DNA from 2 places in the Pseudarthrobacter adonitolis genome. Region 2 is predicted to be linked to the other one. Evidence: riboswitches for the same ligand, from Rfam matches in the RefSeq annotation. Region 2 holds a riboswitch; the other holds the start of a gene.
What was found. A riboswitch is a leader RNA that binds a small molecule or an ion and turns the genes downstream of it on or off. The one in region 2 is predicted to bind glycine.

Region 1: linked by a shared signal. The riboswitch ahead of ACZYZ4_RS15320 (aminomethyl-transferring glycine dehydrogenase) and the one ahead of ACZYZ4_RS18385 (aminomethyl-transferring glycine dehydrogenase) in region 2 are both predicted to bind glycine.

The regions. Positions count from the first base shown of each region.
Region 1 covers NZ_JBVAYW010000018.1:70-5,837, reverse strand. Annotated here, with positions in the region: gene ACZYZ4_RS15345 (arsenate reductase/protein-tyrosine-phosphatase family protein) at 356-997, opposite strand; gene ACZYZ4_RS15340 (ArsR/SmtB family transcription factor) at 1,109-1,468, opposite strand; gene ACZYZ4_RS15335 (MFS transporter) at 1,473-2,702, opposite strand; gene ACZYZ4_RS15330 (DsbA family protein) at 2,871-3,539, shown strand; gene ACZYZ4_RS15325 (hypothetical protein) at 3,545-3,685, opposite strand; glycine riboswitch at 3,838-3,935, shown strand; partial or broken gene ACZYZ4_RS15320 (aminomethyl-transferring glycine dehydrogenase) at 4,096-5,768, shown strand, end outside.
Region 2 covers NZ_JBVAYW010000031.1:52-5,819, reverse strand. Annotated here, with positions in the region: gene ACZYZ4_RS18405 (nitrilase-related carbon-nitrogen hydrolase) at 1-743, opposite strand, end outside; gene ACZYZ4_RS18400 (Dps family protein) at 957-1,436, shown strand; gene ACZYZ4_RS18395 (MFS transporter) at 1,448-2,986, opposite strand; gene ACZYZ4_RS18390 (TetR/AcrR family transcriptional regulator) at 3,102-3,641, shown strand; glycine riboswitch at 3,823-3,920, shown strand; partial or broken gene ACZYZ4_RS18385 (aminomethyl-transferring glycine dehydrogenase) at 4,078-5,768, shown strand, end outside.

The DNA.
Region 1 (5,768 bases), on a different contig from region 2:
GGACCCGGTTACGGCTATAGCGCGGAGCGTGTCGTTTCCGAGCCGTAACGTACGACGGCGGCGCGCCGGGTTCAGTGGAAAGCCCCCGCAGTGCGGGGCGCACTAGGCTCTTGATCAGGAACGGGATATCTGTGGGGGATCTGATGGAAAATACGAAGCCAGTTCTGCCGCGCGGCGAGTGACACGGCGCTTGTGATCGTCGCCATAACCTTCGTGCTCTACGCCATGTTCGGCTTTCTTCACCGGCATTTGGTGCGCCGGGCTCACCTTGCTCTGGGGCTGAAGGCAGACGGAATGTTCGCGGAAGTGCGTGAAGTTACTCCCGAGGCGGCGTCGGCCCCTCGTTAGCGCCGACTCAAGCGGGAAGGTTCAGCCGGGCGTGCCGCAGGACAGAAACAATGGCAGGGGCCAGTTCATCTTCCATCTGGCGGTAGATCTCGGGGCTGCGCCGGTAGGGGTCGATGATGTCGTTTTCTGAGGAATCCGCCGGCAGTGACAGGTGCCGGACGGACACGGCCTGCGCGGGCAGCCCCCGCCAGAAGGCGGTGTTGGCGCTGAGGGGACTGCCGCCGTCGGGCGATACCGGAACCTTTGCGGCACTGTCCGCGCGTTCGTCCAGGACGTCGAGCATGCGGGCGAACTCGCGGATGGTGAAGGTGCGCTTGAGCAGGGAGGCGTCCAACTGGAGCACTTCGCCGCGGTGGCCCGAGGTCATGGTGAGCACCAGGTCCACGCCGCGCAGGATCCTGCTGGTCAGCTGCCGCGAGACGAAACCGTCCGGGTTCCCGCCAAAGGTGCGCACGATGTCTCCGGACAGCGGCTGCATGGGGTCGCCCACCATGGCCCGGGTTCCGGCGCTGGTGACCTCAAATCCGCCCGGCATCACCTGGTCCAGCCCGGCCTGCAGCAGCCGTTCGGCCACGGGGGAACGGCAGATGTTGCCGGTGCAGACCGTCAGGATCCTCACGGGTGCGGGGGCAGATACGGGGGATTCCACGGAACTTCTCTTTCCAGCCGATGCGCAGGACCGGTGCGGCCCGTCGTGTCTTTCAACTTAACACGTGCGGGCCTGGCCGGGCCTAAAACGGCCGACGGCGGCGCGGAGCGGTCAGCCGTGGCTGGGTTCCCCGGTGACGGTGTGGTCGGCATGGTTCAGGCCTTCCAGGACCAGCCGTGCCAGGTGGCCGTCCGCGATGCTGTAGACCACCCTGCGACTGATTTTTTGTGTGCTGACGAGGCCGCTGAAGCGGAGCTTGGCCAGGTGCTGGCTGACTGAGGTCCGGGAGGCCCCGGTGCGTTCCACCAGGGTGGTGACGTCGGCCGGTTCCTGGGTCAGGAGCCAGAGCACGTGCAGGCGGGTGGGATCGGAGAGCATCCGGAACGTGGCCGTCGCGGCATCCAGCCGGCGGGCATCGGGGAGCCTGGGGTGGTGAAGGCTCGGTGTGGTGACGCGTTGGGCCTCTTCCACCGGATCACCCTTTCCTGCTGGCCGGTTCTGCGCCGGTCCTGGAGGCAGCCGGCCAGAATTTCAGCGCCGCTGCTGTACTGATCATAGCCACCACAGCCAGGACTGCGGCGGCCCCGGGCTGGCCAGCGGCCGCGCCGATCCAGCCGGCTACCGGGTAGGTGATGATGAAGCACGCGTGGGAGAGGGAGAACTGGGCGGTGAAGATGTAGGTCCGCGTGCTTTCCGTTGCGGAGCGGCGCAGCAGCCGGGCCGAAGGGGTGCTGACCATCGAGGTCCCGGCCCCCAGGAGAACCCAGAGCCCCAGCAGCATGAGCCACGGCCCGGCAGTCGCCAGCAGCACAAACGTGCCGGCGAGGCCAAGGCCAAGAAGCGCAGCTCCGGCCATCATCAACGAACGGTCGGCTATTCGGTCCAGCGCACTGGGTGCGCTGAGCGCGACAGCCATCGAACCTGCGCCGAAACAGGCCAGGGCGATGGCGACGTCGGCATTGGATCCTGCGAACAGGTCCCGGGCATAGACCACCGTGTTGATCAGCACCAGGGCTGTAGCGGCCGCCACGGCCAGATTCAGTGCGAGGAGGCCGCGCAGTTCCGGCGTCTTCGTAAAGATCCGTGCACCCAGGGTGGTGCGGCGCCAGAGTGATCCTTCCTGACGGGCTGCCGGTCTTGCAGGCAGCCTGGTGGTCACCACCAGTGCCGCCGAGAACATAAAGCCTGCCACGGTGCCGAGGAAAAGTTCGTGGAAGGTAAGTACGGACAGGAGTGCGGCGGCCAGGGCCGGGCTGATCAGGGATTCCAGGTCATACGCGAGGCGGGAGAGTGACAGGGCCCGCGTGTACTGCCGTTCGTCGGGAAGCACCACCGGGATCAGGGCCTGGAAGGCGGGCGTGAACGTAGCCGAGACGCTCTGAAGCATAAAGACCAGCACATAGATTTGCCAGGCCTGATCCACCGCGGGCAGCATCAGGGCGATTCCTCCACGGACCAGGTCGGCGGCCACCAGGACCCGCTTTTTTGGCAGCTTTTCCACCACGGCCGCCATGACTGGCGCGACGAAGACGTAGGCCAGCATCTTTATGGTCAGCGCTGTCCCGAGCACGGCCCCGGCCTGTGCTCCTGCAAGGTCGAACGCCAGCAGTCCGAGGGCCACCGTCAGCAAACCGGTCCCCAGCAAGGCAACAATCTGGGCTGAGAAGAGCTTCCGGTAGGCGCGAACGGCCAGAATTTCGATCATAAGGATCCTTCAATCAAAACAATGTGTGCGTACTTATGCACCTATTGTAGCCACGAGACCGGGCGATGACGGCCAGGAAAGGCCCGGTGATGCGTAGCGTCCGAGCGTGCCGGCTACCTCTGGCTATGATCGAGCTACCTGGTTTCTGAGCTGAGGGGGACACTACCGATGAGTGCCGTCACCGTTGCGCGCAACGTCCGCGTCGCTATCTGGACTATTTTGGCGGTCCTTGTCGCTGGGGGCCTGATCTGGTTCACTGTGTTTACCGCGAACAAACCCGCTTCACCCGTGCCGCCGGCGTCCGCTGATTCCCAGGTGGCGAGGGAAGACAGCCACCGGCTCACCAGCCCACCGGCCGAAAAAGCCCAGCTGGTCGAGTTTCTGGACTTCGAATGCGAGGCCTGCCGCGCCGCCGAGCCCTTGGTGGCGGAGCTGAAGGAGGAGTACGGGGACCGGATCACGTTCATCCACCGCTACTTCCCCCTGCCCGGACACCTGAACTCCGGCACCGCAGCGCTCGCCGCCGAGGCCGCCGCGCGCCAGGGGCACTACGAACCGATGGTCACGAAGCTTTTCGCGACCCAGCCCGAATGGGGCGAAAAGCAGGACTCCCAGGCGGCCCTCTTCAGGACCTACGCGGAAGGCCTCGGCCTCGACATGGCCCGGTTCGATCAGGATGTTGCCGCCGAGGACACCAAGGAACGGATCCGCCGGGACATCGCGGACGGAAAAGCCCTTGGTGTTACCGGCACCCCGGCGTTCTTCCTCAAAGGCGAAAAACTGACCCTCAACACCGAAGCCCAGTTCCGGCAACTGCTCGACGATGCCGTCAAGTAACGCTGTTATGCGTCGCCGCTTGAACGGACCGAGGCCGCAACAGCCTCATTCAATTCGTCGCGCATGAGCTCCACGGCCAGGTTCGTCGAGCGGTTGAGCAGGCGAGCGACCTGCGGCGTTCGTCCCAGCCTGACTGGATTTCCCATCGATTGCTCCGTAGGGGCCCTTATAGCTCCCCAAAGGGGCGGTTACGGAGCAATCGATGGTGATGCGACGCCGTCGCCAGTGGAAATCTTGCGCGCGCGCCAAAGTCCGGCTAACCTGTGAGACGTGTCACTGACGAAGTGGCACATGCTTTTGATCTGCGGCGGGAGAGTTCTGCCGGTACGTTCAGCAGGCGCCGTAGGAGCAAATCCTCTCCGGGAATCTCTCAGGCCCACGTACCGCCGCGGTTAGGCAACTCTGGAAAGCAGTCCGGCAACGGGCTCACCGACGGTGCAAGCGTCACCTGCGTAAAGCAGGTGGGCGCGGAAACTCTCAGGTCCAATACAGAGCGGGGAGGAACCCGAATCAATGTGGCGTACCCAGCGCGCCACCTGAATTATGGAGTTCCTTCATGACCATCCAGTCGTCCCCTTCCACCTTTGCCGATCGGCATATTGGTGCGCGCCGCCAGTCCGATATCGACTCCATGCTCAAGGCTGTTGGCTATGACAGCATTGACGGCCTCGTGGACGTTGCCGTCCCCGACTCCATCCGCCAGGCCAAGCCGCTGGCCCTCAAGGACGCCCTGAGTGAGGTTGAGGTCCTTGCGGAGCTGCGGGAGCTGGCGGCGAAGAACAAGACCGCTGTGCAGATGATCGGGCAGGGCTATTACGACACTGTGACGCCCGCGGTCATCCGCCGGAACATCCTTGAGGCCCCGGCCTGGTACACGGCTTACACGCCGTATCAGCCGGAGATTTCCCAGGGCCGGCTGGAGGCGCTGCTGAACTTCCAGACCATGGTCCAGGACCTGGTGGGACTGCCGATCGCGAATGCGTCGCTGCTGGACGAAGCGACGGCCGTCGCCGAGGCCGTCCTGATGATGCGCAGGGCAAATAAGTCCGTAGGACAAAACGCCTCCGCCAGGGACGGCAAGACGGTCCTGGATGCTGACTGCCTGCCGCAGACCATCGCGATCGTGAAGGGCCGCGCCGAGGCGCTCGGTTTCGAGGTGGAGGTCGCGGACCTCTCCAAGGGCCTGCCTGAGGGCGCTATCAATGGCATCGTGCTGCAGCAGCCGGGTGTGTCCGGCCGGGTCTTCAACCACGCCGAGGTGATTGCTGCCGCGAAGGAGCGCGGTGCGCTGGTCACGGTCGCTGCGGACCTGTTGGCGTTGACGCTGATCACCCCTCCCGGGGAGCAGGGCGCTGATATCGCCGTCGGCTCCACCCAGCGTTTCGGTGTGCCGTTGTTCTTCGGCGGACCGCACGCCGCGTACATGGCGGTGGCGAAGGGCCTGGAGCGGTCCATGCCCGGCCGGCTCGTGGGTGTGTCCAAGGACGACGCCGGTGTCCCCGCGTACCGTCTGGCGCTGCAGACTCGTGAGCAGCACATCCGCCGTGAGAAGGCCACGTCCAACATCTGCACCGCGCAGGCGCTGCTGGCCATCGTGTCTTCGTTCTACGCCGTCTACCACGGCCCCGACGGCCTCAAGGCCATCGCCGAGCAGGTCCACCACAACGCCCGCACCCTGGCCACCACGCTCAAGATCGCCGGCCGCGAACTGGTCACGGAAACCTTCTTCGACACCGTCACGGTCCGCGTCCCGGGCAAGGCCGCGAAGGTCATCGCCGCCGCCGAGGCACGCGGCATCAACCTGCGCCACATCGATGCGGACACCATCGGCGTCTCCGCTGATGAAACCACGACGACGGATGTCCTCTCCGCGATCGCCGTCGCCTTCGGTGCTGGTCCTGTCGTCGACGCGAAGGGCATTGAACTGCCCGAATCGGTGCTCCGCACCTCCGAGTACCTGCAGCACCCGGTGTTCAACACGCACCGTTCCGAGACCCAGCTGCTGCGCTACATCCGCAGGCTCAGTGACCGGGACCTGGCCCTGGACCGGACCATGATCCCGTTGGGTTCGTGCACCATGAAGCTGAACGCCACCGCGGAGATGGAAGCCATTTCCTGGCCGGAGTTCGCCTCCATCCACCCGTTCGCCCCGGAGTCCCAGACCGTGGGCTGGCGCGAGCTCATCGGCGGGCTGGAAGCTGATCTCGCGGAAATCACCGGTTACGATCA
Region 2 (5,768 bases):
ACAATCACCTGCTGCCACAGCGGCTGGGTGTCGAAATCCGGGTGGTCCGGCTCTGAGCCGATCGCGGTGGGGTAGACCAGGATCTCTGCGCCGCCGAGGGAGTAGAGCCGGGCTACCTCCGGGAACCATTCGTCCCAGCAGGTGGGCATGCCCAGCCGGGCGCCGCCCAGTTCAGCCGGCGCGTGGACCTCGTAGGCATCCGCGGCCGCCGGCCCCTGGCGGAAGTACTTGTCTTCGTAGTAGCCGGCGGTAACCGGAATGTGTAGCTTGTGCGTGCGGGCGAGCAGGTCACCCTCGGACGACACCAGGATGGCTGTGTTCAGCCCCAGACCGTCGTCGCTGCCATCCGGGTTCTCCGCCTGCTGGTACAGCGAGGCATGGACAGCCACCCCGTGGCGGCGGGCCGACTCGGCAGCAAACCGGAAGGTGGGCCCGGTGAGCAGGTCCTCAGCGATATCCGACGGCCGGGGCCGGACCGCGCCGGGTTGCTCCGATCCGTGCCGGGGGACGTCATTCTCAGGGCGCGTGTCTGCCGGGTAGCGGGAGAGGGTCAGTTCGGGCAGGAACACAACCGACGCACCGAGCCGGGCGGCCCGGCCGATTCCTTCATCGAGTTCAGACTGCAGGACGGCAGTGTCTGCATGCCAGCGGTGCTGTACGACGCCCACCCGAAGGGCAGGGCGGACGGACGGCGTTGTCCGGGCCAGTGAGGTGGGTGAGTCGAGGCAGGAAATTTCAATCATGTGCTTACTTCCAGTGAGACGACCGTCACTAAATGAATGACGTTCATTTAGTATGGACGACGAACAGCTTTCGCGCAATGGTTTCAATGAATTCCATTCATTTATGACGCTCCGGCCGGATTAGTAAGCTCACTGAGAAATTTGTTTTCGGCCTGCCGCGATCGATCCTATGGCTGATAGCGTCGGGACTACTGGACCAATCGAGGAGGATTCATGAAAGCTTCACCGACCCTGACCAACAATCTGCAGGCCGTACTCGCGGACCTGATTGAGCTGCACATCCAGGGCAAGCAGGCCCACTGGAACATTGTGGGGACCAACTTCCGGGACCTTCACCTGCAGCTGGACGAAATCGTGGATGCCGCCCGGCAGTTCGCGGACGATATGGCCGAGCGGATGCGCGCCCTGCATGCCCTGCCGGACGGCCGCAGCGCCACCGTGGCAAAATCCACCAGCCTGGCCCACTTCCCCGAAGGCCTCATCAACACGAAGGACGCCATCGAGCGGATCGTTGCTGCGCTTGAGGCCGCAGTGGGCACCATGCGCAAGGTCCATGACGAAGTGGACGAAGAGGACCCCACCACCGCGGACCTGCTCCACGAATTCATTGCCAAGCTGGAGCAGTACGCGTGGATGGTGAACGCCGAGACCATGAAGGCCTCCGCCAGCGTCACATCCCCTGACGCCAAGTAGGCCCGGCAGTCCTAGTCCGCCGTCGGAACCTTCCGGAGTACGACGGCGGCAAGGACTGCCACGCTCGCCATCAGTGCCAGCGCAATTGCCGCAGTGGTGTGGACACCCGAATTGAACGCGTGGCGCGCTGCGCCGCGGAGCGCTTCGGCCAGGGGGGCAGGCAGGCTGGCGGCCAGTTCCACGGCGCCCGCCAAAGTTTCGCCGGCCTGGTGCATGGCAGTGCCGGACGCCGTTTCTTCCACCCCGGCCGGCAGCCGGAGATTGCGCTGGTAGGAAGCGGTCAGGATGGAGCCGAGCACCGCTGTCCCCAGCAGGGACCCCACCTCATACCCCGTTTCCGAGATGGCGGCCGCGGCGCCTGACTTCTCCGCTGGAACGGAGCCCAGGATGAGGTCATTGGAAATGGTTTCCGCTGTGCCCACGCCTAGGGCGAGGATAAGCAGCGCGGCCAGGAGGAGGGCCGGGCCGGAGCCGTGATCACCAAAGACGACGATTCCGTAGCCGGTGGCGCTCAGGGCCAGGCCACCCGCCACCACAAAGCCCGGCCGCACTTTCCGGACCAGCGGCACCACTGCCAGCCCGGCCAACACTGTGGCCACCAAAGCCGGGATCATGGCTATTCCGGCAGCCGACGGCGTCATCCCGTCCAGGAGCTGCAGGTGCTGGGCGAGGAACAGGATGAAGCCGTTGAAGGAGAACAGGGCCAGCACATTTGCCGTGATGGCAGTGCTGAAGACCCGGTTGCCGAACAGGGACATGTCCAGCAGGGGGCTGGCCAGCCGCCGCTGGCGGCGGACAAAGACGACGCCCATGGCCAGGCCAAAGGCAACGAGCCCCACCGGAGCGGCTCCGAAACCTTCGGTTGCCAGTTCCTTGACGCCATACACAACGGGCACCATAACCAGCAGGGACAGGGCGATGCTGGGCACGTCCACCACTCCGGGCCGCGGATCTTTTGATTCCGGGATGAACGCCGGGCCGAATGCCAGCAGGGGCAGCATGATGGGCACAGCGACAAGCAGGATGGCGCCCCACCAGAACTGCTCCACCAGCCAGCCCCCAAAGATGGGACCCAGGGCGGCGCCGCCGGAGAAGCCGGCTGCCCAGATGGCCACGGCCAGCCGACGCCGGTTTGGGTCCGGAAAAATGTTGCGGATCAGCGACAGGGTTGAGGGCATCAGCATGGCGCCGAAGAACCCCAGCATCGCCCGTCCCGCTATCAGCCACTCCGCGCTGGGGGCGAAGGCTGTTGCTGCTGAGACCGCGGCGAATCCAACGCTGCCGGTCAGCAGCAGCCGGCGGCGCCCGATCCGGTCACCTAGGCTGCCCATGGCAACCAGCAAACCGGCAAGCACCAGGGGATAGGCGTCCACAATCCACAGCAAATGGACTCCGGTGGTTTCCAGGCTGCTCGCGATGGCCGGAAGCGCAAACGTCAACGCCGTGTTGTCCACAGCAACCAGGAGCACCGGAAACATCAGCAGGGCCAGCGCGAGCCAGTCGCGCCAGGGCGCCTTCGCAGGCCCTGACGGCCGGAGACCGGCTGCCATGGTGGATGTGCTTTGGGTGTTCTGGTTGGACTGTGCGGACAATGTCATATCGATAACTATACCGTCCAGACGGTACAGTTAAGAAACGAGGCCCGGAACATGCATGATTGAAGCCATGGCCAGAAATCCCGTCGCACGCGATGCAGTCCTTGACGCTTTTGAAGAACTCCTGATCGATGTGGGGGAGCGTGCTGCCACGTTGGACGCGGTGGCCAGGCGGGCCGGCGTGTCCAAGGGCGGATTGCTCTACCATTTCCCCAACAAGGAGGCGCTGATCGCTGCGGTCCTGGAACGGTTGGATCGCTTGGCCGTCGAGGATCTCGCACTGATGGCCGCAGCAGCCGAAGGTGCGGCGGCCTACTTCATCCGTTCCTCGCTCTGGTCCGATTCGCCGATGGACCGCTCCTTTGTGGCCGCCACGCGACTGGCCGAAGTGGCCCATGAAGAGGCCCGGCGCCGCTTTGCCGCGATCCAGCAGCAGTGGTTGGACCTGATCGCAGCCGACGTCGGCCCGGCCATGGCGAAAGCAGTGCTGTACATGGGGGACGGGCTGTATTTCAACGCCATGTGGGAAAGCGGCACCACCGGTTACGGCCGGGGCAGGCATGCAGACATTGAGGAGCTCCTTGCTGCCGTGGAGCGGCTGCGGGGCTGATTCTGCTCCATCATTCGGAGGGTCCCCGGTGCGGCCCGCGTGTATCCGGACGCGCTGGAGCGTCACACCGGAATGATTGCGCAGAATCCAACGACCTCATTTGCCCGGTGGCCCGGGGCGTAGGAGAATTGGACCTCGTGGCGGCAAAACTGCGGCCGGCACAACAATCTGAATATGCCTTTGATCTGCGGCGGGAGAGTTCTGCCGGTACGTTCAGCAGGCGCCGTAGGAGCAAATCCTCTCCGGGAATCTCTCAGGCCCACGTACCGCCGCGGTTAGGCAACTCTGGAAAGCAGTCCGGCAACGGGCTCACCGACGGTGCAAGCGTCGCCTGCGTAAAGCAGGTGGGCGCGGAAACTCTCAGGTCCAATACAGAGCGGGGAGGAACCCGAATCGATGTGGCGTACCCTGCGCCGCCTTAGTAATGGAGTTCCCTGTGAGTGTTAATTCGGCCTCGGCCACTTTCGTTGACCGGCATATTGGTGCCCGCCGCCAGTCCGATATCGACTCCATGCTCAAGGCCGTCGGCTACGGCACTGTGGACGCGCTGGTGGATACTGCCGTCCCCAACGGCATCAGGCAGGATGTGGCCCTCCGCCTCAAGGACGCCCTGAGTGAGGTTGAGGTCCTTGCGGAGCTGCGGGAGCTGGCGGCGAAGAACAAGACCGCTGTGCAGATGATCGGGCAGGGCTATTACGACACTGTGACGCCCGCGGTCATCCGCCGGAACATCCTTGAGGCCCCGGCCTGGTACACGGCTTACACGCCGTATCAGCCGGAGATTTCCCAGGGCCGGCTGGAGGCGCTGCTGAACTTCCAGACCATGGTCCAGGACCTGGTGGGACTGCCGATCGCGAATGCGTCGCTGCTGGACGAAGCGACGGCCGTCGCCGAGGCCGTCCTGATGATGCGCCGGGCAAATAAGTCCGTAGGACAAAACGCCTCCGCCCGGGACGGCAAGACGGTCCTGGATGCTGACTGCCTGCCGCAGACCATCGCGATCGTGACGGGCCGCGCCGAGGCGCTCGGTTTCGAGGTGGAGGTCGCGGACCTCTCCAAGGGCCTGCCTGAGGGCGCTATCAATGGCATCGTGCTGCAGCAGCCGGGTGTGTCCGGCCGGGTCTTCAACCACGCCGAGGTGATTGCTGCCGCGAAGGAGCGCGGCGCGCTGGTCACGGTCGCTGCGGACCTGTTGGCGTTGACGCTGATCACCCCTCCCGGGGAGCAGGGCGCTGATATCGCCGTCGGCTCCACCCAGCGTTTCGGTGTGCCGTTGTTCTTCGGCGGACCGCACGCCGCGTACATGGCGGTGGCGAAGGGCCTGGAGCGGTCCATGCCCGGCCGGCTCGTGGGTGTGTCCAAGGACGACGCCGGTGTCCCCGCGTACCGTCTGGCGCTGCAGACCCGTGAGCAGCACATCCGCCGTGAGAAGGCCACGTCCAACATCTGCACCGCGCAGGCGCTGCTGGCCATCGTCTCTTCGTTCTACGCCGTCTACCACGGCCCCGACGGCCTCAAGGCCATCGCCGAGGCCACGCACGGCCACGCTGTAACCATCGCCGCATCCCTGAAGGCGGCCGGCCTGGACGTACTGCACACAAGCTTCTTTGATACCGTCACGGTTTCCGTGCCCGGCAAGGCTGCCGCGATTGTTGCCGCCGCGGAAGCCAAGGGCATCAACCTGCGCCACATCGATGGCGACACCGTGGGCCTCTCTGCCGATGAAACCACAACCCGGGCCATCGTCGCCGGTGTGCTGGAAGTCTTTGCTGCCGTATCGGTCGAGATGACGGAAGAGTTCGCGCTGGATGCCGCCCTCGAACGTTCCTCCGAGTACCTGCAGCACCCGGTGTTCAACACGCACCGTTCCGAGACCCAGCTGCTGCGCTACATCCGCAGGCTCAGTGACCGGGACCTGGCCCTGGACCGGACCATGATCCCGTTGGGTTCGTGCACCATGAAGCTGAACGCCACCGCGGAGATGGAAGCCATTTCCTGGCCGGAATTCGCCTCCATCCACCCGTTCGCCCCGGAGTCCCAGACCGTGGGCTGGCGCGAGCTCGTCGGCGGGCTGGAAGCTGATCTCGCGGAAATCACCGGTTACGATCAGGTGTCCCTGCAGCCGAA